One region of the Marinobacter xiaoshiensis genome, then DNA from elsewhere that is predicted to be linked to it. Evidence: predicted binding sites of a transcription regulator. Region 1 holds the regulator's gene; each other region holds the start of a gene.

Region 1 (8,062 bases):
CTTCAGCGCAAACGGTGATGAACTCAAAGGGTTCAATATTCTCGATGGGCTGGGGCTGAAGCAACTGATGGCCGCGGGAATCACCGTAGCCGTCATTACCGGTCGCAGTTCGCCACTGACCGAAAAACGCATGAACGACCTGAAAATCACGCACCTGATGCAGGGCCGGGAAGACAAGAAAATCGCGCTGCAGGAGCTGGTCAGCACTCTGGGCATCGCGCCGGAAAACATTGCCTATATGGGCGACGACTTACCAGATTTGCCCGCCATTCGCTACGCAGGCCTCGGCGTTACGGTGCCCAATGGGTACTGGCTGGTTAAGGAGCACGCGGATTACTGCACACACGCGACAGGAGGCAGTGGCGCTGTGCGGGAATTGTGTGACCTCCTGCTGACAGCCGGGGGGCACCTGAACGCTACACTGACGCCTTACCTGGAGTCATAAAAATGGAAGAGAGCGCAAAAAGCAGCTTGCTCTCAAGACTGGCCTTGGCAAACAGGCCTCGGCTGCGCATGCTCGGGCTCGCCATAACCATAGTAGCGACCGCATTTCTGCTGTGGCAAAGCGATGAGCCCCCGCTCAGCAGCTACAGTGATGCCAGGCAGCTCCGTGGCGAAACAGAGCCTGACGGATTCGTGATTAACGGCAACTACACTTCTTACGATGAGAGCGGCCAGCGCAAAATTGTATTTACAAGCCCGCGGATAGAGCAATTCGAAGAAGGCAACCTGGCTGCAATGGAGTCGCCCAGCGCTGAACTGTTTGGCGCTACCGGAGAAGGCCCGTGGATTTTGAATGCCGAGAATGGCACCCTGCACCAGAACGATGACCTGCTCAACCTTGCGGGAAACGTTCGGGTGGTGCGAACAATAGGCGACCGGGAGGCAACACTGAACACCGAAAGCCTTACGCTGGATAACAAGCAGGGCATGGTTTATACCGATGACCCGGTAACAATCACCGACACCCTTGGCACAACTCGGGCAAAGGGCATGAAAGCGTGGATCAACGAACGCATTCTGGAACTGAATTCCCAGGTGGAAGGACGCTATGAAACCGTTAAATAATTCTGTGCGCAGGCTTCTTGCCACCGTTCTCGCGGCAGGCCTTATGAATTCAGCGACAGCCTTTGACCTTGACTCCGACCAGCCCATTACCGTGAGCGCCGACAGCGCTCGCCTGGACGATGGCAAAGGCATTGCCATCTACACAGGTGCGGTTGAACTGGCCCAGGGTAAAACCCGCTTGTCCGCTGAACGTGTGGTTCTCTATCGCAGCGCCGACGGCCTTAACCGCATCGAGGCCAGCGGCTCTCCTGCCCGCTATCAGCAGCCCGTTACCAGCGGTGAGGGCGAAACCGATGCCAAAGCAAAAAACATTACCTGGTCTGCCACTGACAAACAGCTCACCTTTGAACGTGAAGCGGTGATTGAGCAGAATGGCAACGTATTTCGCGGCGATATCATTCATTACGACACTGAACAACGAGTGGTTACGGCGGAAGGCGGCGAGGATACCGGAGCCGGCCCCGGACGGGTAGAGATGGTTATCCAGCCCCGAGGCAACAGCACAGACTCCACCCAATAACAGCTGATTACAGTAAACAGGAATCCGATGGCAGTCCTCAGAGCGAGTAACCTGGCAAAAAGCTATAAGCAAAAGAAAGTCGTCATCGATGTGTCGCTTGAAATTCGCAGCGGTGAAATCGTTGGCCTTCTGGGGCCAAACGGAGCAGGCAAAACCACCTGTTTTTACATGATAGTCGGGCTGGTGAACGCAGATAATGGCCGTATCACCATCGATAGCCAGGACATCACCCCCCTACCCATGCATGGTCGGGCGCGCAAAGGCATTGGTTACCTGCCTCAGGAGGCTTCCGTGTTCCGCAAACTATCAGTGCGCGACAACATCATGGCAATTCTGGAAACCCGCAAGAACCTGAGCCGAGCCGAGCGTCTGGAAAAAGTTGAGCAATTGCTGGAAGAATTCCATATCACCCACATCCGTGACAGTGTGGGCATGGCTCTTTCTGGAGGGGAAAGGCGCCGGGTGGAGATTGCCCGCGCCCTGGCCATGGAGCCCGCCTTCATTCTTCTGGACGAGCCCTTTGCCGGGGTAGACCCCATTTCTGTCAGCGATATCAAACAGATTATCCGCCATCTCCGGGACAAGGGCATTGGTGTGCTGATCACCGACCACAACGTGCGGGAAACTCTTGATATCTGCGAGAACGCTTACATCGTATCTGGCGGGCACATTATTGCTTCTGGAAATGCCGAAACCATCCTGGCCAACCAGCAAGTAAAAGAGGTTTATCTTGGCAACGAATTCCGACTCTAAGCCATGTTTTCGGTATGACGGCATGCCCGCTCGATTGTTTTGCTGACCCGGAGCAAGTAAACTCGGCAGAGAACTTGCTAGGATAACTTTTAATGGCGGCAAGTGGCCGACACATAAAGAATTTTTAGCCGTAGCAAGAAATTCAGAGCGGGTATAAGTGACGGATCCTGAGCGATGGTTATGAAAGCCTCATTACAATTAAAGCTGGGTCAAAGCCTGACCATGACGCCCCAGCTGCAACAGGCGATCAGGCTTCTACAGCTATCAACCCTCGACCTCCAGCAGGAAATCCAGCAAGCACTGGAATCCAATCCACTGCTGGAATCCCAGGATGATGACGATCAAATCGACACATCCACTGCGGATAACGAGCAGGACAAGGACAACACCTCAAACGACACCAGTTCAGAGACAGCCCCCGATTCATCCAGTTCTGACTGGGATGAAAGCGAGAACGGCCCCGACTGGCAAACCGAAAATGAAATACCCGACACGATTCCTGACGACCTGCCCGTAGATACCGCGTGGGACGACATCTATCAGTCCGCCCCTGCTCCGGCAGCGCGCAACGAAGACGAAAGCGACCACGATTTCGAGACCCGCAACTCCCCTAGTGAAACCCTTCGGGACCATCTTGAGTGGCAATTGAACCTCACTCCCTTTGGCGAGCGGGATCAGGCCATTGCTCACGCTCTTATGGACGCCGTTGACGAGCAGGGCTACCTCACAAGCCCTTTGGAAGAGATCTACAGCGGCCTGACGAACGATACGGATGACGACCCCCTGGAGATGGACGAAGTCGAAGCAGTGCTGCGCCGGTTGCAGTTCTTCGATCCTCCCGGGGTGTTTGCGCGAGATCTCCAGGATTGCCTGCTGATTCAACTCAACCAATTGCCACCAGAGACACCCTGGCTTGCCCAGGCAAAGCTGGTAATCACACATTATATAAACCTGCTGGGCAACCGTGATTACGCTCAGCTGCTTCGCCGCAGCCGCCTTAAGGAAGACCAGTTGCGCGATGTGCTGGCACTTATTACCAGCCTCAACCCGCGCCCCGGTGACATCATTGATCGCACAGAGCCGGACTACGTGATTCCCGATGTTATCGTGCGCAAACACAATGACCGCTGGCGTGTTGAGCTGAATCCGGAAATTGCGCCGCGCATACGCGTGAATGCCAGCTATGCTTCATTAATAAAACGTGCGGATAGCAGCGCAGACAACACCTATCTGCGCGACCAGCTTCAGGAGGCAAAATGGTTCATCAAGAGCCTCCAAAGCCGCAACGAAACACTGCTGAAGGTAGCAACCCGGATTGTTGAATATCAGCAGGGTTTTCTGGATCACGGTGAAGAAGCGATGAAACCGCTGATCCTGTCGGATATTGCCCAGCTTGTGGAAATGCACGAATCGACCATTTCCCGTGTGACTACGCAGAAATACATGCATACACCGAGGGGCGTTTTCGAGCTGAAATATTTTTTCTCCAGCCACGTCAGTACCGATGAGGGCGGAGAATGCTCATCAACAGCCATTCGGGCAATGATCAAAAAGCTCATTGCTGCAGAAACACCGAAAAAGCCGTTGAGTGATAACAAAATTGCAGCCATGCTGGGAGAAGAAGGAATCAAAGTGGCGCGACGCACTGTTGCAAAATACCGCGAAGCCATGAACATTCCGCCCTCAAATGAACGCAAGCGACTGGTTTAAATCCGGCGCAGCAAATGGTTTTCGCTGGTGCAGCCATGCGCCAGCACTCAGACCGGCTCCCTGAGCCGGAAAGGATGACAACAGGAGACGTCTATGCAACTCAACATTTCAGGCCGTCACGTAGAGCTGACACCCGCTCTGAAAGACTATGTAGCCGAGAAGTTTGAACGACTCGAGCGGCACTTCGACCACATCAGTAACTGCCAGGTAACATTGGAAGTAGATAAGGTTCGGCAGATTGCAGATGCGACGCTCCACGTGGTTGGTGGTGAGATTCACGCAAAGGCGGAAAATGAGGATATGTACGCAGCCATCGACGGACTCGTCGACAAGCTTGATCGTCAGATCCTCAAGCATAAAGAAAAGACTGTAGACAGGATGCAGGGACACACCGCCCGCTAGGCGAGTGTTTTCAGGCATGTCATCTAATCAAGCTGCGACGCGAACTACGCGTCGCAGCTTTTTTCACGGAAGCGCGGTCGATTCATGAGCGACACAACTCTGACAATAGACAACATCCTTGTGCCGGAGCTGACTCTGTGCAATGTTCCCGCATCAAGTAAAAAGCGGGTTCTGGAGACCATTGCCGAGCAGATTCGGGAACACAACGATTCGGTCAACGAAAGTCAGATCTTCAATAATCTGATTGCCCGGGAGCGGCTTGGCAGCACTGGAATTGGCCAGGGGATAGCCATTCCCCATTGTCGCCTCGAAGGCCTTGAGCAGGTTATCGGCGTGCTGATGACTCTGGAAGAAGCTGTCGAATTCGACGCTATAGACAACCAGCCAGTGGACCTTCTGTTCGCACTTATTGTGCCCAAAGAAGCCACCAGCGAGCATCTTGAGCTGCTTAGCCAGCTCGCTGAAAAATTTAACGAGCGCTCATTCTGCGACGCTCTCCGACAGTGTGAAGATGCACGAACACTGTTCCAACGCATGACCGCCACAAGCGGCTGACATCCATTCGGGCAACAGGTTATTTCACTATGAAACTGATCATTGTCAGTGGCCGGTCAGGTTCCGGCAAGAGTACCGCTCTGCACGTACTGGAAGACCTGGGATACTACTGCATTGATAACCTGCCAATCGGGTTGCTGTTCCCCCTGACACGGGAAGCCGCAAACCAGCCAGCACCGGGGCGGCTGGATAAAATGGCCGTCAGCATTGATGCCCGAAACCTCTCTGGCGAGCTGGCCAATTTCGAAGAGATTCATCGCAAGCTCCGGCGAGATGATATTCAGGTTGAGGTTATCTACCTGGATGCCGATGAGCAGTCTCTCCTGCAACGGTTTCACGCCACCCGGCGCAAGCACCCCCTGAGCGACGACAAAACCTCCCTTAGAGAGGCTATCAGCAACGAAAAAGAGCTGCTTGAGCCACTTTCAAAACTCGCGGATTTGCACATCAACACCAAAGGGCTGTCGATGTATGAGCTACGGGACATGGTGAAGCAACGGGTTGCCGGCCGCAAAGACCAGGAACTCGCGCTACTTTTCCAGTCCTTCGGATTCAAGCACGGTGTGCCGCTGGACTCTGATTATGTATTCGATGTGCGCTGCCTGCCCAATCCCTACTGGGACCATAGTTTGCGCAAGTTTACCGGACTTGATCAGCCTGTTATCGAATTTCTCGAGGCTGAGCCTGACAGCAGCAAGATGGTAAACGATTTGATCGGGTTTCTGGAAAGCTGGATTCCATCTTTTGCGGACAGTAACCGCAGCTACATGACCATTTCTATTGGTTGCACCGGCGGCCAGCACCGCTCAGTGTATATCTGCGAACAGCTGGGGAGGCACTTCCGCAAATCCTGCAGCAATGTGCAGGTACGCCATGCCGAACTGCCTCACCTGCAGGCCCGGAAAGAGATCTGACCTGCTGTGATACGCCACCCCATTGTCATCATCAACAAGCTTGGACTTCATGCCCGCGCCACTGCCAAGCTGGTGGCCACGGCTTCGCAGTTCGACAGCTCCGTGAGAATCTGCGGCAAAGGGCGCGAAGTGGATGCCAAAAACATCATGCATGTAATGATGCTCGCTGCCAGCAAAGGCACAGAGGTTGAACTGGTGGCCAACGGCCCGGATGAAGAAAAAGCTATAGAAGCCCTCTCAGAATTGATCAATGACTATTTTGGCGAAGGCGAGTAAGCCACTCTTAATTGCCTCAACTGCCCATTTTTCCTGGCGTATCCCTGTAACTCTTTCTCACGTGCTGCGGCTAACTCCGTTATAATGCAGGCGTTTTCTGACTGCAGGTGATTCATGTCCGATATTCTGGAAAAAAGCCAAGCCCGCCAACGCCTCCGCTCACTGAGCGAAGCGCTGGACAGTGGTGCGCTGAAACAGGTTGCCCGTATTCTCAATGGCGGCCTTAGCCCCAGTGATATCGCGCACTTGCTTGAATCATCACCACCACGCCAGCGTGCCTTGCTCTGGAACCTGGTAGACAAACAGCTCGAAGGCGATGTTCTCCAGTACCTTAACGAGGACATACGCGCAGAGTATCTGAGCCGACTGAACGCCCAGGAACTGGCCGATATTATTGAGGACTTCGAGTCCGACGATCTCGCCGACCTTCTGCAACAACTGCCAGACAAGGTGATCCAGGAAGTTCTGGACACCATGGACGAGCAGGATCGCCAACGGGTTGAGGAAGTCCTGTCCTACCCGGAAGACACCGCCGGCGGCCTGATGAACACGGACACCATTACCGTGCGTCCTGATATCAGCATTGATGTGGTATTGCGTTATCTGCGTCGGCACCGGGCGCTGCCCCCGATGACCGACAGCCTGATTGTAGTGAGCCGGCGCGATGAATTTATCGGGATGCTGCCAATAACCAAGATGCTTGTTTCAAACCAGGCGGCAACTGTTCGGGAGGTTATGGATACAGATATAGAGCCGATTCCCGTCGCGCTCTCAGATACCAAGGTGGCCACCCTGTTTGAACGTTACGACCTTATTTCTGCGCCGGTTGTAAACCAGGAAGGCCATCTACTGGGCCGGATCACCATCGATGACGTGGTAGATGTTATCCGTGAGGATGCAGATCATTCACTGATGAGTATGGCCGGTCTGGATGATGATGAAGACACATTTGCTCCGGTCTGGAAAACCACACGGCGCAGGGCAATCTGGCTGGGTGTAAACCTGATCACCGCTTTCATCGCTTCTGGCGTTATTGGCCTGTTTGAAGACACCATCGAAAAGGTGGTTGCCCTGGCTGTGCTCATGCCCATAGTGGCCAGCATGGGCGGAATCGCTGGTAGCCAGACCCTCACCCTGGTTATCCGGGGCATGGCAGTCGGGCAGATCAGCGGGACCAATGTGGGCTGGTTGCTGAACCGGGAGTTTCTTTCCGGTATTCTCAACGGCATACTTTGGGCCGGCGTGGTAGCCGCCGCAGCAACCGCCTGGTTTCAGGATTTGTTAATAGGCGCCATTATTGCTGCTGCTCTGATTATTAACCTGGTTGCCGCCGCGCTGGTAGGCACCGTATTACCGCTGTTCCTGAAATCCCGTGACATCGACCCGGCACTGGCAGGCAGCGTTATACTGACAACCGTCACAGATGTGGTCGGTTTCATGTCATTTCTTGGCCTGGCGACTATTTTTTACGCGTGAACCGAAAAACCTGGATGAAAACATGATCGACGACCACGAAGACGAGGCTCCGCAATACTCGGGCCCAAGCAAGTCCCAACTCAAGCGGGAAATGCATGCGCTTCAGGGCATTGGCAAGCGCATGCTGGACCTGAGCAACGAACAGCTTGATACGCTAACCATTAGCGACACTCTGAGACGTGCCATTGAAGAGTCTCGCAGAATCAAGCAAAACGAAGCCAAGCGCCGCCACCTGCAGTATATTGGCAAGATTATCCGGCAGGAAGATGACCCGGAAGCAGTTGAGCGAGCTATTGATGCGTTCGATTCGGGAAGTGAAGAGCATACCCGTCGCCACCACCTGGCTGAGCGCTGGCGCGACCGGATGATTGCCGAGGGCGACTCGGTT
Region 2 (8,062 bases), on a different contig from region 1:
TTCGACATACTGCTGGTAAGCAGGAATTGCCAGCGCAGCCAGCACACCGATGATCGCGACAGTCACCAGCAGGGATGCAGCTCCGCCCGCACCACCACCCACCCGGGGCACAAACATCGATAACACCCAGGCCCCAAGGCTGCGACGAGGATGCTTTACCTCCCTGCCCTGTGCCAGTGCCAAGGCGGTCGCCATGCGTTTGGTCAGCCACGGATAGTCGCCGGTCAGTTCGTTGAACGACATCCAGAACCCACTGGTTGCCTGAATCTGACTGAGGTATGCATCCACATTGATGGTCTTCCAACGGGTATCCCCTGCAGCAATGGCTGCTATGGCGGATTTGATATCCTCTGAAGACTGGCAACAGGCAACGCCGTAGCGATCACAGGTGTATTCCTCTGCGCGGCGCAGAGCCGGCCCAACCACCGGCAACAGCGAGCCCGGCATGACAAACGCGCGCCAGGAAAGATGCTTGCGGTGTATGTGGCCAAGTTCATGGCCAATATAGAAATCGACTGCGCCCGGCTGGTCTTCCAGGGCGTCAATGACATCGGTAAACAGCACCACGAAATGACGACCGAGAAATTTGGTGGCCAGCGCATTAAAAAAATCGGTACGAAGCAGGTATGCCTCAGGCAACTCTGTGACGCCAACTTTTTCAGAACAACGAACCAGCCGTTCATATAGATCCGGATACTGATCCTGACTTATGCGCACACCCGAGCCTTTCAGGTGGGAGATAAATGCCGAATGCGCAAACAGAAAAAACACATAGCCCAAAAGCAAGTACAACAACAAAATCCCGAACGTCCCGACAAACAACGCAAGCCAGATAACCGCTGAAAACACGACCGCTATCCTGAGCAACGGCTTCTCGTTCTTGTAAACCAAATCCATGGTATTCCCTCGTTAAGATGCTTACAGAGTGACCGGCGAGTGCACAGCGCAAGACCTGAGCCAGCTATGACTGAGTTTTATTGCAGCGCACCCACGCAGCAAAGCCGGCGATTATAGAGAAAAATATCTAACATCTTCCACGACTACATGTCGATTTCGCAGGCTCGGAGGTGGGACACGCCTGCCAAAGCCGAGCTCCATGGCTCGAAGGCAAGCGACCATGTATAATCCAGCGTTTCAATTTCCCCTTGTGAATCAATTAAACGGTCGCCAGAAAAACCCATGGAAAAAACCTACCAGCCAGAAAACATTGAGCGCCAGTGGTACGAAAACTGGGAATCCAAAGGTTACTTCCGCCCCAGCGGCGAAGGTCAGGCATACAGCATTGCGATTCCGCCACCCAATGTGACCGGCAGCCTGCACATGGGCCATGCCTTCCAGCACACCATCATGGACACCCTCACTCGCTACAAGCGCATGCAGGGCCACAACACCCTGTGGCAAGTGGGCAGTGACCACGCAGGTATCGCCACGCAAATGGTGGTTGAGCGCAAGCTGGCGGCGGAAGAGGGCAAAACCCGCCACGACCTTGGCCGGGAAGACTTCATCAAGCGCATCTGGGAATGGAAGGAAGAATCTGGCGGCACTATTACCGGCCAGATGCGCCGGTTAGGTAACTCCGTTGATTGGGATACCGAACGCTTCACCATGGACGACGGCTTTTACAAAGCTGTACAGGAAGTATTTATTCGCCTGTACGAAGACGGCCTGGTATACCGCGGCAAACGATTGGTGAACTGGGACCCGAAGCTGCACACCGCTATTTCCGACTTGGAAGTTGAGAACAAGGAAGAAAAAGGCTTTTTCTGGCACCTTCGCTATCCACTGGCCGACGGTGCAACCACCCAGGATGGCAAAGACTATCTGGTCGTCGCCACTACCCGCCCGGAAACCATGCTGGGAGATACCGCCGTAGCCGTTCATCCGGACGACGAGCGCTATCAGCATCTGATTGGCAAGTTTGTCATGCTGCCGTTAGTAAACCGCCGCATACCGGTGATTGCCGACCACCACGCCGATCCCGAGAAAGGCTCCGGCTGCGTGAAGATTACGCCAGCACACGACTTTAACGACTACGCCGTAGGCAAGCGTAACAACCTGCCGATGATGAACGTGCTGACTCAGGATGCGGACATACGTGAGCAAGCCGAAGTATTCAATAGTGACGGCACAGAGAACACCGAGCTGGATGCCAGCCTGCCCGCAGCTTACGCGGGACTGACCCGGGAAGACGCGCGCAAGCAGATCGTGGCCGATATGGAAGCCGCCGGTCTGGTTCAGCAAGTGGAAGACCACGTACTGAGCGTTCCCCGTGGCGACCGATCCGGTCTGATTATCGAGCCAATGCTGACCGACCAGTGGTTTGCCGATGCGAAAAAACTGGCTGAGCCTGCCATTGAGGCGGTCGAAGACGGTCGCATTCAGTTTGTGCCCAAGCAGTACGAGAACATGTACTTCTCCTGGATGCGTGACATTCAGGACTGGTGTATTTCCCGCCAGCTTTGGTGGGGCCACCGCATCCCTGCCTGGTACGACGCCGAAGGCAATATCTACGTAGGCCGCAGCGAAGAAGAAGTCCGCCAGAAGCACAACCTGGCAGCGGATTTCGAGCTGAAGCAGGACGATGACGTTCTGGATACCTGGTTCAGCTCCGCCCTGTGGACCTTCGGCACCCTGGGCTGGCCGGAAATTACCGAGCGCCTGAAAACCTTCCACCCTACCGATGTATTGGTGACAGGTTTTGACATCATCTTCTTCTGGGTTGCCCGGATGATCATGATGACCATGCACTTCATGAAGAATGAAGACGGCACCCCGCAAGTCCCCTTCAAAACTGTTTATGTAACCGGCCTGATCCGCGATGAACACGGCGACAAGATGTCCAAATCCAAGGGCAACGTGATTGACCCTCTGGACATGATCGACGGCATCGATCTTGCCACGCTACTCGAGAAGCGCACGGGCAACATGATGCAGCCCAAGCTGGCAAAGAAAATTGCCAAGCAGACCGAAAAGGAATTCCCGGAAGGTATTTCTGCCCACGGCACCGATGCCCTGCGCTTCACTCTGGCAGCCATGGCCACTACCGGCCGCGATATCAACTGGGATATGAAGCGCCTGGAAGGTTACCGTAACTTCTGCAACAAGCTGTGGAACGCTGCCCGTTACGTGTTGATGAACGTGGAAGGCGAAGACTGCGGCGTGAATGGTGAGCCGGTAGAACTGTCTCTGGCGGATCGCTGGATTATCAGCGCCCTGCAGCAGTGCGAGCAGGACGTGACCCGCCATCTGGATCAATACCGTTTCGATTTGGCCTCTCACGCTCTGTATGAGTTCATCTGGAACGAATACTGCGACTGGTACCTGGAGCTTTCCAAGCCTTGCCTGAGCGACGACACCGGCAGTGTTGAGGCGAAGCGCGGCACACGCCGCACCCTGGTTCGCGTGCTGGAAACCGTTCTGCGTCTGGCACACCCGATCATGCCGTTTATCACGGAAGAAATCTGGCAGCGCATTGCACCGCTGGCTGGAAAATCCGGTGACAGCATCATGTTGCAGCCATTCCCGCAGGTGGATGCCAGCAAGCACGATGCAAAGGCCGTTGAAGACATTGAATGGCTGAAGGGCGTGATTGTGGCGGTGCGCAATATTCGCGGCGAGATGAACATTTCCCCGGCGAAGAAAATTCCGGTGCTGTTCCGTGGCAACAGTGCAGAAGGTCAGCGCCGGATGAATGAAAACCGTCAGTTCCTGAGCTCTCTGGCCAAGCTGGAAAGCCTGGAATGGTTTGAGGGTGGCAATGCGCCCATGAGTGCCACTCAGTTGGTTGGCGATATGGAAGTGTTGGTGCCTATGGCTGGGCTGATCGATAAGGATGCGGAGCTGAAGCGGCTGGATAAGGAGCTGGAGCGTTTGCAGAAGGAGATTGGACGCCTTGAGGGTAAGCTGAATAATGAGAAGTTTACTGCGAAGGCGCCTGCGGAAGTGGTCGCCAAGGAGCAGGAGAAGCTGGCTGAGGTTCAGGGCAATCTGGGTAGGTTGCAGCAGCAGCGTGCAGATATTGAGGCCATGTAGGCATGGTGTCTGCGGGTGAGCGTTCCGGGGGTGGCGGGGTGATCGCCATTCTTGGAGCGGGTTCTTTGGGGCGGCTTTGGGCCGCCCTTTTGCCTTCTGCTCTTTGTGGTTTCTTGCCTCGACTCTCTAATGATTTGTCTGAGCATGAATTTGGGCTTGGGGGGAGCTTCAGCCGTCAGGCGGGCCTCCCCGAAACACGCTGTGAATACGTCCTTGTACGCTCTGTTCCGCCATCCCTGGCTCCACAAGGTTTCGGGGAGGCCCGCCTGACGGCTTCGCCAAACTCTGGTGATGCCCGCATCCAGGTTAGTCTGCCTTGGCTTCAGTCAACTGAAGTATTGAGGCTGATGCTGGTAACAACTAAAGCTGGTGATACGCTTGCGGCTTTGAAAGCCTGGCTACCTCACATTCCAGCAGGCATACCCATCGTCTTATTTCAAAACGGTTTAGGCAGTCAGCAAGCAGTTGCTGAACGGTGGCCGGAGCGGCTGATTTTGGCTGCCAGCACTACGGAAGGCGCAAACAGACCTTCCCCGGATGTTCTGGTTCACGCCGGAGCAGGAGATACCTGGGTGGGCGCGCTTACGGCTAGTGCCGTTGACCACACCGCGAGTGTTGTTCAGCAACTAGCTGAAACCGGCTTGCGGGTTCATGCTGAGGAGAACATTCTGCAGCGGCTTTGGCAGAAGCTGGTAGTGAATGCCGGGATAAATCCGTTTACAGCCCTGCTCGACTGCCCTAACGGAGACATTCTGAACTCACCTCTTTATCAGCAGAACATTGATGAGCTTTGCTCGGAGATATCTGTTTTGTTGGAAGCTGAGACCTCAGAAGCCATTGCGCCGGAGGTTCTTCGGGAGCGTATAGAAACTGTGGCGAGAAACACCGCCAGCAATACGTCTTCCATGCGCGCGGATGTTTTAGCGGGTCGTAAAACAGAGATTGACTATATCAACGGCTATCTAGTGCAATGCGGAAGGTGCCATAGCATTGCCACGCCGGTAAACCAAATGCTGACCCAACGAGTACAAGGTCTATAAGGCTTTTAACCAATCAGCTTAAACTACCAGGAGCAACATCATGGGCAACCGCCTTTCCAAGATTTACACCCGCACAGGTGACGATGGCACCACCGGCCTGGCCGATGGTAATCGTATTGCCAAAAACGCTCAGCGTGTTGAGGCAATGGGCATGGCCGATGAGTTGAACTGCCATATCGGCCTGTTGATCGAAACCCTGGACAGTGATGATGACATGCTGGAATCCATGCGCCGCATTCAGCATCACCTGTTTGATTTGGGTGGTGAGTTTGCGATTCCCGGAAGCAAGGCGATTACTGAAGATCATATTAGCTGGCTGGAAAATCTGCTGGATGAAATGAACGAGCCCTTGCCGCCTCTGAAGAACTTCATCCTGCCAGGCGGAAGCCCGGCTGCAGCTCAGTGCCACTTGGCCCGCGCCGTTTGCCGCCGTGCGGAGCGTGTAGTGGTAGCCCTCAGCCATGAGGATTCAATCAACCCTCTGGGACGCCAGTACCTGAACCGTTTATCAGACCTGTTATTCGTAGCTTCAAGGGTGTTAGCGCGCCGGGAAGGCGCTGAAGAGATTCTGTGGGATCAGAAGAAGTCAGGTATGTAATACCCTTTATAACTGCGAGACGGCTTGCTCCAACATCAGGTCAGGCAGCGTCTGATCACCTTGCCGTCTTAAAAACTCAAACCTTAAACGCCTCAACAAGCCTCTGCAAAGAAGCCGTCAAATCGGACATCTCCTGGGAAGAAGCCAGAGTCTCTTCAGCGTTCGCGGCAGTCGATGCACCCAGCTCGCCAATGTGGGCAACGCTGGAGTTCACATCTTTGGATACCGCCGACTGCTCTTCCGCTGCCTGGGCAATCTGGTGGCTCATGTCCACAATCACCGAAATACCCTTGGCAATTCTGCTCAACGCCTCAGTAACCTCTCCCGACTTCTGAACGGTTGTCTGAGTAACGTCACGGCTATTGGTCATGGCCGCTACGGCATCTTTTACGCCACTCTGAAGTCGTGAAATCATGCCTTCAATTTCTTCGGTCGACTTATGAGTGCGCTGGGACAGCGAGCGCACCTCATCTGCAACCACCGCAAACCCACGCCCCTGCTCACCCGCACGGGCTGCTTCAATGGCAGCGTTCAAGGCTAAAAGGTTGGTCTGCTCAGCGATGGCTTTGATTTCAACCAAAACCTGACTGATGTTGTTGCTGTCTTCACTCACCCGGTTGATCACATCTACAGCGCCAGAAATCTCGGTCGCAAGACGGTTGATGGTTTCAACGGTATCGGAAACAACGCCGCGGCCAGTTTCCGTATCTTGCTCTGCAGCGGTGGCGCTGTCTGCAACCCGGTGGGCGCTTTCAGTAACCTCACTCACCGCCTCGACCATCTGGCTCATAGCCTCATTAATCTGGCCACTCTCGGCCATCTGACGCGTTACTGCTTCGCTGTTAGCGGCAGCCGTGTCCTTCACTCGCGTGGCCTGCTGATCAACTTCCTGTGTTGTCTGGCCTACAGAGCGTATCAGTTCAGCCATACGATCCGTCATATTGTTGAACTCACCCGTCAACTCACCAAGCTCATCGCGATTATCAAGGGAAATCCGGGTCGTCATGTCGCCAGCAGCAACCTTGCGCGCTGCTTCACTAAAGCGATTGATGGCAGTGCGCACAGACATGAAGAAGCCAACATAGAGATATACAACAAAAAGCAAAACAACAATCAGCGCGACTACTATGAGGCGACGCTGGCTTAGCTCTTGCTCCAGCCTGGCTCCCAGATTGGCATCGACCACATCAAACGCTGCATCTTTTAGCTCAACATAGCTCCCCAGCTTCGCAGAAATGCGCGAATCATAATCTGGCCATGCCATCTCCAGCCGCATTGGCGCAATAATATTAACTTCAAGCAACTCACGTGCGTTCAAAAGACTTTCATCAACATCTTTCAATGCAGTTCCCGCCGAGGCGGCAAACGCCGGCGACGCATCTGCCGCGAGGGTCAAGGCAGGCGAAAGCAGTGAACTACGATTAGTCAGCGCATCATATATTTCATTCAGATTTTCGCTGAGGGCATAACCTAACTGACCGTCAACAAGAGCGAACAGGCCATAGGAACGTGCCCGCCCCAATTCGCTGCGGGCATCTGGAAGAGTTTCACGGATAAGACCAAGAATGAGCAGGTTTTCCCTCGAGGCGCCTTGGCCCAAGCCTGACGTTTCTATCGTGGCGGGAATCAGTGCAAGCGTTTTCTGAACAAATTCCTGAAAATATTTAAACTGGGGATCAAAGTTGGTCTGATAGTTATCATCCCCACGAATGCTCTGCCACTCCGCTTTGAGCGCCTCTACCTGGTCGGCCCAAGCCCCGGAGGTATCAAAAGAACGCGGCTCTGCAGTCAGGCTATCAAGAATAAAGCCTATTTCGCTGGCGATCTTGTCGGAAAGAGCTTTGAGACTAGCTTCATCTTTGGCTACTGCTGGCGCCCGATAATCCCGATAATCAATAGACGCGTCTACAAGGCGATCGATCTGGCGCAGCTGTTCAAGACCCTCTACACCCCGGGTCATGGTCGCGACCGAGCGGTTGAGTTCTGTCATCACAAGCCAGGACAACCCACCAATCGGGAGGAGGAACAGGATGCTGATCAGGCTGAACTTGTACAGCATCGGCAACCGGTTCATCAGTGCTACTGCGGGATTAATGAGTTGCTTCACATCGACCCTCTCTTTGAAATGCAAACAATGAATGCATGTTCTGTTTTTATTATCGCCCAAACAGGGGGAAACTTAAGTAATTTTTATTATCCAACCAGGTTTCAGACAACGCCTGCGATTACGAGCAAAGCAAGTGCGCAAATCCAGACCAGCATACTCCGGCTGAGCAGGTCCCTCACCGCACTCAAACTGCGGCCACCAAAGCTGGCCCACTCATCCTGGTGAATCCGGGAAAAGCGGGCTGGATCAAGCGCATACCCGGTTAACGACCCATTGGCGGAAATC
Region 3 (8,062 bases), on a different contig from region 1:
AAGCATAAAAGTTACCGGCCCGTCATTAACCAGGCCCACCTTCATGTCCGCGCCGAATAAACCTTCTTTAACCCTTGCCGCACCCAGCTCCGCCCGTGCCAGATCGAGGAAACTGGCATACTGGCTTTCTGCCAAATCCGGGGCGGCCGCACGTGAAAAACCAGGGCGTGTACCTGAAGAAGTGTCAGCAGCAAGTGTAAACTGGGGTACAACAAGCAAGGCGCCACCTGTATCGAGCAAACTGAGATTCATGCGCCCCGCTTCATCAGGAAAGATGCGGTAGGTAAGTATTTTCCGAAGCAGCTGTTTTGTTTCACTCTGTTCATCTCCCCGCTCCACACCCAGCAACAACAATATACCGGCATCTATGCGCGAAATTTCACGACCGTTAACCTCGACGCTGGCTTTTGACACCCGCTGGACAAGTCCTTTCATCCGGTTTTTTTGTTAACTCCGGTCAAATGAGAATTACAATCAGGCAAGAGTGTAGCCATGCTCGCAGGTTCTCGCAACCCCGACTAACGGCTAGCATCAGCCGGCATTTTTCTCCGCTCTTGCAATGACCTCATCAACACTTCGCAAAAGCGCATCCACAATAGCCGGTTCAGACGCAGAATGCCCGGCTTCGCGGATAATTCGCAACTCTGCTTCTGGCCAGGCATTACTGAGAGCAAGCGCATTATCCAGCGGACACACCATGTCGTAGCGGCCATGAACAATAATGGCGGGTATACCCCGGAGCTTGTGCGCATCCCTTACAATCTGGTTATCTTCCAGAAACGCAGCATTCATGAAGTAGTGACACTCGATTCGCGCCAGGGCAATGGCAACATGCGGGTGACCAAAATGCTCAACAACCCGCGGGCTCGGGTTCAGCGTGGCGCAGCGTCCTTCCCATATCGACCAGGCTTTCGCAGCCTGCATCTGCTCCAACTCGTTACTGCTGGTTAGTCTTCGGTAATAGGCGCTCACCATATCACCGCGCTCAACTTCAGGTATCGGTGCCTCAAACTCCTTCCAGTAGTCTGGAAATACGCGGCTTGCACCATCCTGATAGAACCAGGAAATATCCCGGGGACGACAAAGGAAAATTCCCCTAAGCACAAGCCCCATAACCCGCTCCGCATGGGCTTGGGCGTATACAAGACTAAGAGTGGAACCCCAACTTCCTCCGAACAGCAGCCAGCGCTCAACCCCCAGGAATTCACGAATAGTTTCCATATCCTGAACCAGCTTGTCGGTGCTGTTCCCCTCCAGTTCCGCCAGGGGTGTGGAGCGACCGGCTCCGCGCTGATCCATCAGAATGATTCGAAAACGCTCCGCATCGAAGAATCGGCGATGATAGTCCTCACATCCACCCCCGGGACCGCCATGAACAAAAAGAACGGGTATCCCCTCCGGATTGCCACTTTCCTCAACATACAGTTCATGGGGCGCTTCCACCGCCAGCCGGTGTTTTGCGTAAGGTTTGATGTCCGGGTACAGGGTAAGCATGGGGCGCTCCGCTGATCAGCTTAAGGTCGACGACAGTGTAGCGGAGATATGCGGATACCGGGATGTGTTTGCAAAAACCGGAAGCAAAAAAAAGCCGGGGCTGTGTTACCAGCGCCGGCCTGATTCAAAGCGTAAACCTTACTTTTTGCTCGCGCGCTTACGCTCGTTTTCGGTAAGGTGTTTCTTACGCAGACGAATAGATTTGGGTGTTACTTCAACCAGCTCATCATCGTCAATAAATTCCAGCGCCTGCTCAAGAGTAAACTTGATCGGCGGCACCAGGCCAATGACCTCGTCCTTGCCGGAGGCACGCATGTTATCCAGCTTCTTGCCTTTGGTGGGGTTAATCACCAAGTCATTTTCACGGCTATGTATACCGCAAAGCTGCCCTTCATAAATTTCCTGGCCTGGATCGAGGAACAGCTTGCCACGACTCTGGAGAGTTTCCAGTGAATAGGTCAAGGCCGTACCTGTGGCCATGGAAACCAGAACGCCGTTTTGGCGACTGGTAACGTCACCGCTTTTGATCGGGCCATAGTGACTGAAGGTTGAGGTAAGAATACCCGTACCTGAGGTCATGGTCAGAAAGCTGTTACGGAAGCCGATAAGCCCGCGGGCAGGAATCGTGTACTCAAGGCGCATACGGCCCTTGCCGTCCGGTACCATGTTGGTGAGATCGCCCTTGCGCAGCCCCATTTGCTCCATCAAGGAACCCTGGTGCTGCTCTTCGATATCAACAATAACGTTCTCGTACGGCTCCTGCTTTTCGCCGTCTACTTCCTTGATAACCACTTCCGGGCGACCTACCGCCAACTCGAAGTTTTCGCGGCGCATGTTTTCAATCAGAACTGACAGGTGCAGCTCACCGCGCCCGGATACCTTGAACTTGTCTGCTGAGTCACCCTCTTCTACGCGCAAGGCAACGTTGTGCAGCAATTCCTTCTCAAGGCGGTCCTTGATGTTCCGACTGGTCACAAACTTGCCTTCTTTACCACAGAAGGGCGAGTCGTTAACCTGGAATGTCATGGAAACAGTTGGCTCATCCACCGTCAGCGGTGGCAGGGCCTCCACGTTGTTCATGTCGCACAGGGTGTCGGAGATGTACAGTTCATCCAGACCGCTTACGCACACAATGTCGCCCGCCTGCGCTTCAGCCACTTCCACGCGCTGCAAGCCGGAGTGCCCCATAATCTTGAGGATTCGGCCCTGACGCTTCTTACCATCTGCACCAATGGCAACCACGGGTGAATTGGTTTTGATCTTGCCGCGGGCAATACGGCCGATACCAATCACACCAAGAAAGCTGTTGTAATCGAGCTGGGATATCTGCATCTGGAAGGGACCTTCCAGATCAACAGAAGGCGCGGGCACGTGATCAACGATCGCCTGGAAGACGGCATCCATGTTGTCTGCCAGATCCTCATGGTCCAGGCCGGCTACACCGTTCAGTGCGCTGGCATAAACAATCGGGAAATCCAGTTGCTCATCGGTTGCACCGAGACTGTCAAACAGATCGAAAACCTGGTCTACAACCCAATCCGGACGCGCGCCCGGGCGGTCAACCTTGTTCACAACCACAATCGGACGCAGCCCGGCGGCGAAAGCCTTCTGGGTTACGAAACGGGTCTGGGGCATGGGGCCGTCGATGGAATCAACCACCAGCAGCACGCAATCAACCATGCTCATGACCCGCTCTACTTCGCCACCAAAATCCGCGTGCCCAGGGGTGTCTACAATATTGATATCGTAGCCATTCCACTTAAGTGCGGTATTTTTGGCAAGAATAGTAATGCCCCGCTCTTTTTCCTGGTCGTTGGAGTCCATGACGCGCTCGTTCTCGAGCTCTTTGCGATCCAGCGTGCCGGACAGACGCAGCAGTTTGTCTACAAGCGTGGTCTTACCATGGTCAACGTGGGCGATAATGGCGATATTACGAAGTTTTTCAATCACAAATTTATTCCTGAGAAATGCACTCAATGATCCAAGAAAGCCATTCAGGGACAACCCCGCACGCGCCACCTCAAATCTGTAAAATGGACTCATCCACTGGCACCTGGCGGCCCAGCGCTCCGCATGCAGCGCCCGGCTTGTTAGCCTGGACCCATGCAGAGAAAATGAAGCGGCGCGCAGTATATCGAAAACTCTGCACCGTTTATATGTAGAAGAACGCCTATTTCTTAATCAATTTCACGAAGCGATCCTGGCGCACCAAGTTGGTGCGACAAGGCGAGCCAACCTCGGCAGACGCACCATTATGGCGCACATTGCGTATGTTAAGCCAATCACTCCATCCACCCTCATTTCCGAATACCGCCCAAAGACGCTGTAACTGGGGAGAAATCATCAGATCCAGAACAGCCACCCAAAACTGGCAAGCACCTTGCTTTAACCCAACCATCGAGTTTTTTTAAACCGTCTGCTCAGCGCAAATGTGAAGGTAAGAACCAACAGCTTTTGCTAAGCTGCGCAGACTTGTATACCAGACCGGAATTCAGCCCCACAGAACGATCCGGAACACCGATCACGAATATGCCCGCGGCGCGGGATTACTTACGGAGCATGCACATGTCCAAGACAGTTGATTTGATCAAAGAGCACGAAGTGAAATGGGTTGATATGCGCTTCACGGACAGTCGCGGCAAAGAGCAGCACGTCACCATACCTGCAACTGAAGTCAATGAAGATTTCTTTGCTGAAGGCAAGATGTTTGACGGTTCCTCCATTGCCGGCTGGAAAGGCATTAACGAGTCCGACATGATTCTGATGCCAGATGACAGCAGCTCCGTTCTTGATCCGTTCACCGAAGAAAGCACTGTTAACATTACCTGCGACATTGTTGAGCCTTCTACCATGCAAGGCTATGAGCGCGACCCCCGCTCTGTTGCTCGTCGTGCAGAGGAATACCTGAAATCCACCGGCATTGCAGACGGCGCTCTGTTTGGCCCGGAGCCGGAATTTTTTGTGTTCGATTCGGCAAGGTGGAAGACCGACATGCAAGGCTCCATGTACTCGCTTCACTCTGAAGAAGCAGCCTGGGTTTCCGGCGACGACTTTAATGGCAATAACATCGGCCACCGTCCTGGCGTGAAAGGTGGTTACTTCCCCGTACCACCGGTCGACAGCCTGCACGATCTGCGGGGCGCAATGTGCGCAGCCATGGAATCCATGGGCTTGGTTATTGAAGTGCACCACCACGAAGTGGGCACAGCCGGCCAGTGTGAAATTGGCGTTGGCCCGAACACCCTGACCAAAAAAGCAGACGAAGTTCAGATTCTCAAGTACTGCGTACACAACGTAGCCCACGCCTACGGCAAAACGGCTACCTTTATGCCCAAGCCAGTTGTTGGCGATAACGGCTCCGGTATGCACGTTCACATGAGCCTGAACAAAGACGGCAAAAACCTGTTTGCAGGCGACAGCTATGCAGGCCTGAGTGAAATGGCACTGTTCTACGTTGGCGGTATCATCAAGCACGCCAAAGCCCTGAACGCGTTCACCAACCCGGCTACAAACAGCTATAAGCGCCTGGTTCCCCATTACGAGGCGCCAGTTATGCTGGCCTACTCTGCGCGCAACCGTTCCGCATCCATCCGCATTCCGTATGTCACCAGCCCGAAAGCGCGCCGGGTAGAAGTTCGCTTCCCTGATCCGGCTGCCAACCCGTACCTGGCATTTGCAGCGCTGATGATGGCGGGCCTTGACGGTATTCAGAACAAGATTCACCCAGGCGACGCGATGGACAAAGATCTGTACGACCTGCCCAAGGAAGAAGCACTGAGCATTCCCAAGGTTGCAGAAACCCTTCAGGAAGCGCTGGACGCCCTGAAAGAAGACCATGAGTTCCTGACCCGTGGCGGTGTATTTACAGAAGACATGATTCAGGGCTACATCGACCTGAAGCGCGGTGAGGTTGAGCGTATCAACATGACCACTCACCCGGTTGAGTTCGAGCTGTACTATTCTTGCTAAAAGCCTTGGTGCAGCCCTTTATTAGCTGCTCTGGGACTGAATAGTTGTGGCAAAAGCCCCGCTCTCAAAAGCGGGGCTTTTTTGTGGTGAGATTTTGTGATCCTCGACACAACACCGAAGCCCTTAACGATATGTAATAATCATCCCGCCACTGCTACATTGAAAAGGCCCGCCCGGCCATTGATAATCAGCATACATATTACTGCAGGCTGCACTTATGAAATCAACGCTTGGAATCACCGCAGGGCTGATGCTCCTGATCTCGGGGCCGGTCACCGCAGAGGTGTACCGCAACGTGGATGCACAAGGCAACGTTACCTTCTCCGATGAGCCTTCAAAAGGCGCAGAAAAGGTAACCGTGAAGCCCGTGACGACCATCACTCTTCCAAAACCGCAAAATGTTCAGGAAACTGAAAAACTGCGAGAAGATGTGGAGCGGGAAGGCTCAATTTATGAAAGTGTTTCTCTCACTTATCCTGAAAACGAGCAGGCATTCCACTCGGGCAACGGCGATGTGCAGTTCGAAATGAGCAGCTCACCCGCGCTTGCGCCAGGCCATAAATATGAAGTAACCCTGGATGGCCAACCCGTTGGCCAGAGCACATCTGGCTCTGTCACCGTTCGCAACGTGTTTCGCGGCACCCATGAGGCCGGCATTCATATTGTAGACAGAAACGGCGTTCAGATTAAAACCGGCAGCCCTGTACGCTTCACCATCCACCGCCCTTCTGTTCAGAACTGACACAGGCGCACCGTTTTGGTGCGCCCGCCCGGCAATAGTGCAATAATGATGCGGATAGCAGAGGCGTAATACGTCGACCTGTCCGCTCCCCTGTTGTTCTGGCTGCACCTGCTCACAGCCGCGCCCAGCGTCCTTGATGGCAGGTTTACATACTTAACCATCAACTCATAGAAACTGGTTCGGTTTTTGCTGCATTCTGTTATCGCGGCCAGAAAGGGCCCAGGGAGTTACTGACCAAGTGGCACCCAGCCTATCTCGCCTTAGTCAACAGGACGCACCCATGGAATACCTCCCGGCATCTGCAAACCAATTCAAAAACATGCTGGACAGCCTCTCCACAGCCGTTGTTGTGCTGGAGCGCAATCTGACAATACGCTACCTGAACCCTGCTGCCGAAAATCTGTTTGAAACCAGCTTGACTCGCAGTGCAGGCCTTGCATTCAGCGACATATTGCTGGACTCAGACGAGGCCTTCAGAACCCTGCGTAAAGCGGCGGCAAGCAACCAATCGTACACGCGCCGGGAAACCGAATTCCTGATGGCCAGCGGCTCGCTGAGAATGGTGGACTACTCTGTGTCACCCCTGGACCAGTCACCCGCCGCATTGCTGGTAGAAATCCAACCCAGAGATCGCCTGCTTCGAATAAGCCGCGAAGAAGACCTGATCGCTCAACAGGAAACCACCCGCATCCTGGTGCGGGGCATGGCCCACGAGATAAAGAACCCTCTTGGGGGAATTCGCGGCGCCGCACAACTGCTTGACCGGGAACTGGGCAGCGAAGGCCTCCGGGAATATACACGGGTAATCATTGATGAAGCCGATCGCTTGCGCGGCCTCGTTGACCGCATGCTTGGCCCCAACAAGGCTCTGAAACTCGCCCCCGTCAACATCCATGAAATTCTTGAGCGCGTGCGCACTCTGCTGGAAGCCGAAAGCAAAGGCAAAGTTGTGTTCCAGCGAGATTACGACCCCAGCCTGCCAGAGCTTTCCGGCGACAAGGAGCTGTTAATTCAAGCGTTTCTCAACATTGCACGCAATGCGATGGAAGCGGCATTTGAAAGCCCTGCCAAACACTTTGGCACCGATAAAACACCCACCATCACATTTCGCACACGTGCCCTGAGGCAGGTGTCCATTGGCCCCAATCGTTACCGTCTTGCGTGCCGTGTAGACATCATCGATAACGGTCCGGGAATAGCCCCTGAGCTGCGCCAGAATATTTTTTATCCGATGATAAGCGGTCGCGCTAACGGCACCGGGCTCGGGCTGTCCATTACCCAAAGCATTATCGGTCAGCACCACGGACTGGTTGAGTGTGAGAGTGAGCCGGGCCAGACAGACTTCATTATCTTCCTGCCTCTGGAGGGCACCATATGAGCCAGAAATCTGCCAAGGTCTGGATCGTCGATGACGATCGCAGTATTCGCTGGGTGCTCGAGCGCGCCCTATTGCAGGCTGGCTTACAGCCTACTGCTTTCGAAAGTGGCGAAACCATCATGAAGCGGCTGTCCCAGGAGCAGCCTGACGCCATCATCAGCGACATCCGCATGCCCGGCGTAGATGGTATAACCCTTCTTTCACGAATCGCAGAAGCGCATCCGGACATACCCGTTATTATCATGACGGCTCATTCCGACCTGGAAAGCGCAGTCACCAGCTATCAGACCGGGGCTTTCGAGTACCTTCCAAAGCCCTTTGACGTAGACGACGCCGTTGCACTGGCATTGCGTGCCGTAGCTCACAGCCATGAAAAGCGGGCAGACTCAGAACCCAAAACAGAAGAACTTAAGCACAGCACAGAAATCATCGGCGAAGCCCCTGCCATGCAGGAGGTTTTTCGGGCCATAGGCCGGCTG
Region 4 (8,062 bases), on a different contig from region 1:
CGCTCTCCTGAAGCGGCAGCGCCATACTCTTCCAGTGCACGATGTCGACCCGACCGTGCAGCAAGCTGAAACTCGGCATCCGTAGCTTCGCCACGCTCAGGATTGATGGCCTGGCTCTCTGTCAGCTCGCTGACATCACCCACGCGTCGCCCCCGAAATACTTCCGGCAACCTTGTCCCTACTGGACGACCTGGTTCGCTAACAAAAATGGACACCTGTCTTACCCTCTGGAGAACAGACCTATCTGTTATGTGTATCGGCGCCTTGGCGCGGAGCATTAGCTAAAATTGATTACGAAGACGCCACATTTGGCCTGTGCATACGGCCAGTAGCCAGTTTTTTGGCCAGGGACTCGGGCAGAGCAGTTGGTTGCCCGGTAACCTGATCTGCAACAAATTCTGCAAGCAGGGGCGCATAGGTAAGACCCTTGCTACCCAGGCCCGTAAAAAGGTAAAGCCCCGCCGCAACGATTCCGTCTTCGTCATAGAAGGGGCCTGCAACCGGTTGATAATCATGGGTTGTGCACCGAAACCCAACACGGCCACCAAGTTGCTCTGGCAGATCCTCGCTTGCCATGTGGGGTGGCATCATTTGCGGAACCATGGCAGAAAGGGCCCGGATATTCTCACGGTGGCTTTCGGTTGTGGGATATGGTTCATGGCTGTGAAGATCAAAGGTGGCGCCAATCACCGCCTGCTGCTGACCTTCAAGACCGTGGGCAGGGTTGAGGTACCGAGCTCCACAGATAACTGCTCGGTGCCGGGTGGCAAGGGGTTCAGGTAGATGAGTGACCTGCCCCCGAATGGCCTTGAAGCGAAACGTACCTGAGCCTGGAATCAGTTGCGGGCTCAGGTGCCCGGCACAAATAACAACTCTGTTCGCTGTGATGTTCGGGCTGTCAGTGTTTGGTGTGAACAGGAGCCATTCATCACCGGATGCAGCCATTTGCCTTATGGAGCAACCAAACAGTTTTTGTATGCGAGGGTGCACGGTAAGTGCCTTGCAGAGATTGCTTGGCTCAAGCCACCCGTTGCCCGGAAACCACAATCCACCGGTCTCCAGTGTTGCGCCAGTCAGTACTTCTGCTTTTTCCCGGGATACTTGTTGCAGGACATCTTGCGGGTATTGGTTGCGCTCGATAAACCGGCGCTGACGATCCTGCTCGTTGTCATTCCAGGCTAGTTGAAGCAGGCCAGTAGGATGCCAAAATGGCCCTCCATGAACCCTGTAATAGCGCTGACTGAACGTCAGCGCAGAGAGTGCGAGTTGGGTCTGGTGATTAAACTCCACGCCTAGCTTGACGTACATCGCTCCTTGCAGGTTTCCGGAGGCGGCGGAACCAGCGTCGTTTGCGGAGTCAACGAGCGTGACGGAATAGCCTCGTTGCGCAAGGTTGTTTGCAAGCAGGCAGCCTGCAATGCCGGCGCCAATTACTGCAACAGAAAAGCCTGATTCCACAGACTTGCCCTGTGTCAGAGAAGGCTGATCTTCGGGCTGAAAGACTCCGCTGAAACTACCAGGCTGAACGTCGGGTTTATCGCAGGAGATTTTGTGAAATCCTGCTTCTTCGAGCGCGAACTGGAATGCCTTGTTAGCTTTTACGGCAGCGAGTGTGGTGCCGGGCTTGCTGTGCTTGCAGACGTGTTTGATGGTCTTGTTTGGGTCTACTTCCCCGCTTGCGGCGTGCGAGCAGTCGTCAAGAAACCAGGCGTCGACCATAAAAGATGGAGTGTCGTAAGCTTTGTGCGTATCACCGAATATAAGGGTCAGGCGCACACTGCCACCAGCCAATACCAAGCGGTGGGTGCCACGAATCAGTGCCGGGTAGTTGGCAATCAGTTCAGCCGAGACGTTGTTCAGCTCTGGCCACCGGGAAAGCACTTTTTCAAGATCTTCACGGCTTAGCGGAAACGGCACAGCGGAGACAAAATGCAGAGTGGCTGAATGCGATGGACCAAAAGCTTGCCAAGCCTGCCATGTGGCAAGAAAATTAAGGCCCGAGCCGAAACAGTTTTCGGCAACCACAAAATGACCTGCCTCCGGAACCTCAGAAAAACGTGCGGGCAGTTGATTGAGCTCGATGTATGCCTGACTGGATTCTGACATGCCATCGAACCAGCTCATTTCCGCTGGCGTTATAGCGGGCGGAACAGGTGAGCGGTTCATGGCGGTGCCGGGCCGTGTTGCGTTACTCAACCAGAGTAACGCTTTCAATGATTACAGGGGTTACGGGCACATCGGCCATTCCACGCACACGTGCAGTTTTCACTCCGGCAATATTGTCTACCACGCCCATTCCGGCTGTTACCTTTCCAAAAACTGCGTAGCCGGCTCCCCGAACACCCGCATTCAGAAAATCGTTGTTTGCGACGTTAACGAAAAACTGGGAAGTGGCAGAATCGGGAGCATTCGTCCTTGCCATAGCAACAGTGCCACGTAGATTAGGCAGTGTTGGAGAGGCTTCGTTTCTGATGGGTGAATGGGTGTCCTTACGGGTCATGTCTTTTGTAAACCCGCCGCCCTGAATCATGAATCCCGGTATAACCCGGTGGAAAATTGTGCCGTCAAAAAAACCTTCACGGGCATACTGCAGAAAATTTTCTACGGTTTCCGGAGCTACGTCTGGGCGAAGTTGCAATTCGATAGCACCCTGGTTGGTCAGGATGCGCACTTTTGGCAATTCCTGGGTTGCACTATCTGCATTGGTCTGGGCGCTTGCATTAAGTGTAACCAGCGACAGGCCAAGAAACATAAGTACGACCTGGATCACAATGCTCAAGGGTTTTACCAAATTTGTCATTACCGGGATCTCGCTTAGTGTAGTCGTGAGTGAATTTCCTGTAATAATCAGGGAAGTTAATCAGTGCTCTGATCTTAACAGATATGTTTGATTTTACGGGATACACGTCTGAGCAGAATGTGCGGTTATCAGCTAATATTTTGGTACTAATTAAGTAGTAACTTACTCACCGGGCCGGGTTGTACGGTAATCACTGCGGGAAATGGGAGAGGCTTAGTGAGATTCCATAAAGGGTTTGAGGAAAAGTCACGACTCGGGCGGTTGCTGGTTAATCGTGGTTATTTGTCAGAGAGCCAGGTTGAGGAGGGGCTCAGACTACAGCGTGAGAGCGGTATACGGCTGGGTGAGGTGTTCATCACGGCAGGCTGGATAACCGAGAAAGAACTCGGCCGTGTGTTGAAGCACCAGTCCCGTTATCGTAGCGCTGCCGCAATGGTCACCATGGCAACACTACCATTTCAGCCTTTGGTTACATTTGCAGCGAGTAATAACGCCAATGCCGCTCAGGTGGCAGAAGCCGGTCAGTTATTTGATGCGGCTGGAATGTCGCCGCTGACAGAGGATGAGCTGTCGGCAGTTGCGGGACAAGGCAACAGCTCTTTGTTTGATCGGGTTGATATTGTCAGCAGTATGGCTGGCGGCTCTGGTTCCGACGAGGGTGCCGGCCAAGTGGAGCCGGATGTCATAGAAGGCATGAAGCTCACAGCCAATGTGTTTTTCCCGGTACTTAATGTTCTGGATTCAGACCTTACGATCACCGGAGTTCATTATCGTGAAGGGGAGCCACGTTACACGGTGGCAGAGAATGGCCGGGTATCCATGGCATTCCCTGAGCGAATTGAGGAGATCCGCATGGACAACATTCGGGTCAGGGGTGGGGGTAGCCCATCCATGGGCAACGTCAGTATTCAGGACATCAGCTTTCACCCCGATTCCAGAATGACTATCTATACGAGATAATCAGGCGCTGGCAAGCACAGTTCGGCTTGATACGGTTGTTTGCTGGCCCTTTGCACCATATAGTTTTTGCTGGCCTGAGGCGCCCCGGAATATGTCTGTAAGCCGGGTAAGGCGTTTTTGAAGATGGTTTATGATACGCCCGTTATTCTCATTGAGAACATGGCATTCCCGAAGCTTTGAATCGGCTTCTTGCCAAAGGGCGTAAAGCTCATCAAGTCCGGCACTGCGAATAAAGCGGGAGGGGTCGCCAGAGTCTGGTCGAAACCCCATTGCCACAAGCGTGCGGATTTTTTGCTTGGCACGTTCTCGAATTTCCCCCAAGATCGCGTTTTTTTCTCGCGTCAGAGTATCGAGTGCTTTTGTATCGGAGCCGGACAGGCAAGTTTTTTCGTTCTTCAGGATATCCGCCAGGGTTTCAAGCTGACGGATATCCAGCGAAAGGAGATTCTTCAGATCATCAATTGCAGCCATGATTTACTCACCCAAAAATGCTTTCATCCATATCAAGCATTTTTTGGGCCAGTTTTCCTGCATCAATTTTATAGGTGCCGTTTTCCAAGGCTGAACGAATTTGCTCGATTCGCTCGTCATCCATTTCAGGATAATCCCCCAGCTTTTGCTCCAGCTGCTTGAGGTTTCGGGCCTGGCTGCTCAGGTTTACGTTTTCGCCGCGGGCGCTCTGAGCCTTGGCATTTGCCTGCTCGGGGGCTGCTTGCTTGGCGCTCTGAGCATTAGCGGACTTGTCGGCCGTGGTTCTCTGGGTGTTGACCTGGCCTTGGCCAATTCCATTTAAGTCAACTGACATATCAATACCTGCTTTACGGTGACGCCACACATGTTGTGGGCTGACTCTGGTTTATATCCACTTAACGGCTAGTGGCTGGCATACTTTAGGGGCAAATTATCAAATCTTGTTAGCATTTTGTCACAAACCTGATCCCGCCTTGGGCGGGGTGCTCCGCCGGCATGTTTTTGCCGCCGGAAGGGGGTTGCCGTGAGCATGTCACATCGGCACTTCAACATGCCCGGGAGCGGTTACATTCGCCTTTACCGTGCGGGCTGAGCCAAGGTTTTCCACAAGTACTTGCTCACCCACCGACGCACTGGCCAGAGCCTTACCGCGGGAGCGCACTGAAAAGGGCCCCCGGCGGGCGGTAATAATAACATGATCGCCGCGGCTGACAGCGATTGGTGCGTCCAGAAGATCAGGAGTGAGTACCGAGCCGGCGTTTACGGGCCGGCGTATAATCATGCCCTCAATCATCTGTGAATCAGTTATTATTCCCCGTCGGCTGGCGTTAAGCACAACATCGCGGGTTTCAAGCATGTTGCCTGTTACGCGTTCACCTCTTCCGAGCGGGCGGGCGGCGACCAGGGCAGGGCCACTGATGGATACCGTGGTCGTTACAAACATTCGCCACGGGCGATCGCCGGCGCAAGCTATCTGAACTGACGGGTGTTCACTTTTCCATGGATCACCTGTGAACTCTATATCCAGATCGTCAGAGCAGGCGGCTAATGCAAGCCTGTTGTCAATGTTGCCGGTCTCAAAGGCAACTTTGTAGCCTCTTTCGGTCTGGGTTGCGGCAAAGGTCTCAAGGAATGCTGCTGTTGCTTCGCGAATCTCGTCGGCGGTTGTTCTTGCCTGCACTTGGTTGGCGAATGTCGCTGCGAGCATGATCCATACTAAAAGCTGGGTGCGCATATCTGCTGGTTTGTCCTATGCTGTCAGTAATACGGCAAATGCTACTGAAAATACCTAAGGATTGCGGCGTTCTGGCCGTTAAACAGGCCTGACCGCTTTCAGGCGACGTTATCGCGTCGTCCTGACAACTTAACGTAATAGAAAGCAAAATGTATGCCGGTGCTAATTACTGGCCAGGGGAGACTGCGATGGCAGGGGTATTGGATAGTGTAAATCAGCGCACGCAGCTGGTCGGACAAAACCGTCTTGAGCTCCTGCTTTTCCGTTTACGTGGGCGTCAGATATACGGCATCAATGTCTTTAAGGTGAAGGAAGTGCTGCAGTGCCCCAAGCTGTATTCCATGCCTAACAGCCGTGCGGTGGTTCGTGGTGTGGCACATACTCGGGGTGAAACCATTCCGGTTATTGATCTGAGTATGGCTATTGGCCTGCCGGGTATTCCTCAGGAGGAGTTGCCCAATAGTTTTGTGATCATCACTGAGTACAACCGAAAGACCCAGGGTTTTTTGGTTACGGGCGTCGATCGGATCCTGAATATGAATTGGGAAGACATTCTTCCTCCTCCTAAGGGGGCGGGTAAGGATATCTATCTTACAGCTGTCACTAAAATTGATGACAAGTTGGCGGAAATCATAGATGTAGAGAAGATTCTTTCCGAAGTTTCTCCGAGTAGCGATGATGTGACTGAAGCAGTTCGGAGTAAAAGTGCGGAAAGAGTGACGGGGCATCTGCCAGTTCTGGTGGTGGATGACTCTTCGGTTGCGCGCCGGCAAATAGAGCGCTGTCTTACAGCCATTGGCATGGAAGTAATATTGCGGAACGATGGGAAACAGGCGCTCGAATACCTCAAGGAAGTGACGGCGGATGGCTCAAAGGCAACCGATCATTTTTCATTGATTATCTCGGATGTGGAAATGCCCGAAATGGACGGGTATACACTGGTCACGCGAATCAAGAGTGATCCCGCACTCAGTGGGCTGTTTGTTATGCTCCATACTTCACTGAGCGGTGTGTTTAACAAGGCGATGGTGAAGAAAGTCGGTGCTGATGATTTTATGGCAAAGTTCAGTCCGGATGAGCTGGCTGAACGGATCATGGAAGTGTTAGACCAGAGCTGACGCTTTTTCGGCAGGAAATTCATACAGAACTGAGATCCAATGAAAGCAGAAATTACCCCACAGGAATATGAAGCCTTCAAATCGTTCCTGCAGGATGCGTGTGGTATTTTGCTGGGCGAAAACAAGCAGTACCTGGTGAAAAGCCGTTTGCGGCGGATATTGGAAGAAAACGATCTGAATTCTCTGGGTGATCTGCTTGGGCTTTTGAAAAAATCTGGCAGGGCAAGCCTCAGAGAGGTGGTGATCGATGCAATGACCACCAACGAAACCCTGTGGTTCCGTGATAATCATCCTTTCCGTATTCTCCAGGAAAAACTGCTCCCTGAGTTTGCCGAGCGCTCGCCTGCGACCCCATTGCGAATTTGGTCAGCTGCCTGTTCGACGGGTCAGGAGCCGTACTCGGTTGGTATGATTGTGGATGAGTTTCGGCGCCAGAAGCCCGGCAAACTACGCAATGTTAAGGTAACTGCGACGGATATATCCAAAAGCGTGCTTGAAGTCGCCCGCCGAGGTGAGTACGAGATGATCGCTATTGGCAGGGGCTTGTCACCTGAACGTCAGAGAGAATTTTTTACACCTTCTGCAAATGGCGGCTGGCAGATTCGGCCCGAAATCAAAAGCATGGTGGAGTTCAAGGAGCTTAACCTCCTTGAGCGCTATATGCTGGGCAAGTTCGACATTGTCATGTGCCGCAACGTGTTGATCTATTTCTCTGCAGCCCACAAGAAGGATATTCTCACCCGTATCCACGCCACCCTCAATCCCGGAGGCTATCTGATTTTGGGCGCATCAGAGTCGCTTAATGGCTTGCCGGACCTTTACGAAATGGTTCAGTGTCACCCCGGAATCATTTACAGGAAAAAATAAGCAATGCCTTTCAACGTATGGGTGCTGGTAGCTGCCCAGGCGCTAGCCATGTGCACAGCGCCTTTTATTGTGTTTATAGGAAGCATTCAGGGGCGTCTGTTGGCGCCGGCCCCGGAATACGCAACGCTGCCTGTCGGATTGGTGGTGGTGGGCACTGTACTTGCAATCAAGCCTGCTACCTGGTTGATGGAGCGGTTGGGGCGCAAGCAGGTAATGCTGCTTGGAACCTCTATGGGGATGCTGGCGGGCATTCTTGGCGCCCTGGCTTCGTGGTTGGCCCTGTTCCCATTGCTTTGTCTGGCGGCAGTGGTTGGTGGAACCGGGCTGGCAGTGGTGCATCAGTATCGCTTTGCTGCGATGGAATCAGTGCCTCCCAGCATGGCTGGGTCAGCTGCTTCGCGAGTGTTGCTTGGCGGTCTCATTGCTGCCTGGCTTGGGCCTGAGATTGCGGCACTAGGCAGTGGGGCGGGAACAGATCATCCGTTTCTCACAAGCTGGCTTGCGCTGGCGGCTGTCCAGTTTGCAGCGCTTGTAATACTGGGGCTGGGTTATCGGGCGAAGAGTGAGTTGGTAAGGGCTGCTCACGCGAGCGGCGGCGGCCGGCCAATGAAA

Evidence for each region. Region 1 encodes sigma-54, which starts transcription at its own class of promoters, with help from an activator protein. Its sites were predicted from a motif close to ANTGGCATNNANNTTGCTNT; they were not measured.
Region 2: the regulator sigma-54 is predicted to act here: its motif matches at 943-962, upstream of RKA07_RS08715 (pilin).
Region 3: the regulator sigma-54 is predicted to act here: its motif matches at 3,862-3,881, upstream of glnA (glutamate--ammonia ligase).
Region 4: the regulator sigma-54 is predicted to act here: its motif matches at 5,607-5,626, upstream of flgA (flagellar basal body P-ring formation chaperone FlgA).

What each region holds. Positions count from the first base shown of each region.
Region 1 is NZ_JAVMBO010000007.1:182,101-190,162, reverse strand. It holds gene RKA07_RS04680 (KdsC family phosphatase) at 1-445, shown strand, start outside; gene lptC (LPS export ABC transporter periplasmic protein LptC) at 448-1,068, shown strand; gene lptA (lipopolysaccharide transport periplasmic protein LptA) at 1,052-1,588, shown strand; gene lptB (LPS export ABC transporter ATP-binding protein) at 1,616-2,341, shown strand; gene RKA07_RS04660 (RNA polymerase factor sigma-54) at 2,516-4,051, shown strand; gene hpf (ribosome hibernation promoting factor) at 4,145-4,453, shown strand; gene ptsN (PTS IIA-like nitrogen regulatory protein PtsN) at 4,538-5,008, shown strand; gene rapZ (RNase adapter RapZ) at 5,038-5,922, shown strand; gene RKA07_RS04640 (HPr family phosphocarrier protein) at 5,929-6,198, shown strand; gene mgtE (magnesium transporter) at 6,313-7,674, shown strand; gene yjgA (ribosome biogenesis factor YjgA) at 7,700-8,062, shown strand, end outside.
Region 2 is NZ_JAVMBO010000010.1:243,486-251,547, forward strand. It holds gene RKA07_RS08715 (pilin) at 1-897, opposite strand, end outside; gene RKA07_RS08720 (valine--tRNA ligase) at 1,180-4,032, shown strand; gene RKA07_RS08725 (ketopantoate reductase family protein) at 4,035-5,072, shown strand; gene RKA07_RS08730 (cob(I)yrinic acid a,c-diamide adenosyltransferase) at 5,113-5,670, shown strand; gene RKA07_RS08735 (methyl-accepting chemotaxis protein) at 5,747-7,777, opposite strand; gene RKA07_RS08740 (histidine kinase) at 7,879-8,062, opposite strand, start outside.
Region 3 is NZ_JAVMBO010000015.1:118,564-126,625, forward strand. It holds gene dtd (D-aminoacyl-tRNA deacylase) at 1-435, opposite strand, end outside; gene pip (prolyl aminopeptidase) at 532-1,494, opposite strand; gene typA (translational GTPase TypA) at 1,633-3,444, opposite strand; gene glnA (glutamate--ammonia ligase) at 4,060-5,463, shown strand; gene RKA07_RS11195 (DUF4124 domain-containing protein) at 5,681-6,205, shown strand; gene glnL (nitrogen regulation protein NR(II)) at 6,486-7,583, shown strand; gene glnG (nitrogen regulation protein NR(I)) at 7,580-8,062, shown strand, end outside.
Region 4 is NZ_JAVMBO010000010.1:22,717-30,778, reverse strand. It holds gene RKA07_RS07725 (CBS domain-containing protein) at 1-215, opposite strand, end outside; gene mnmC1 (FAD-dependent 5-carboxymethylaminomethyl-2-thiouridine(34) oxidoreductase MnmC1) at 292-2,166, opposite strand; gene RKA07_RS07715 (peptidylprolyl isomerase) at 2,189-2,752, opposite strand; gene RKA07_RS07710 (cyclic di-GMP-binding domain-containing protein, MshE-related) at 3,017-3,760, shown strand; gene RKA07_RS07705 (flagella synthesis protein FlgN) at 3,761-4,231, opposite strand; gene flgM (flagellar biosynthesis anti-sigma factor FlgM) at 4,239-4,565, opposite strand; gene flgA (flagellar basal body P-ring formation chaperone FlgA) at 4,764-5,465, opposite strand; gene RKA07_RS07690 (chemotaxis protein CheV) at 5,654-6,583, shown strand; gene RKA07_RS07685 (CheR family methyltransferase) at 6,623-7,450, shown strand; gene RKA07_RS07680 (MFS transporter) at 7,454-8,062, shown strand, end outside.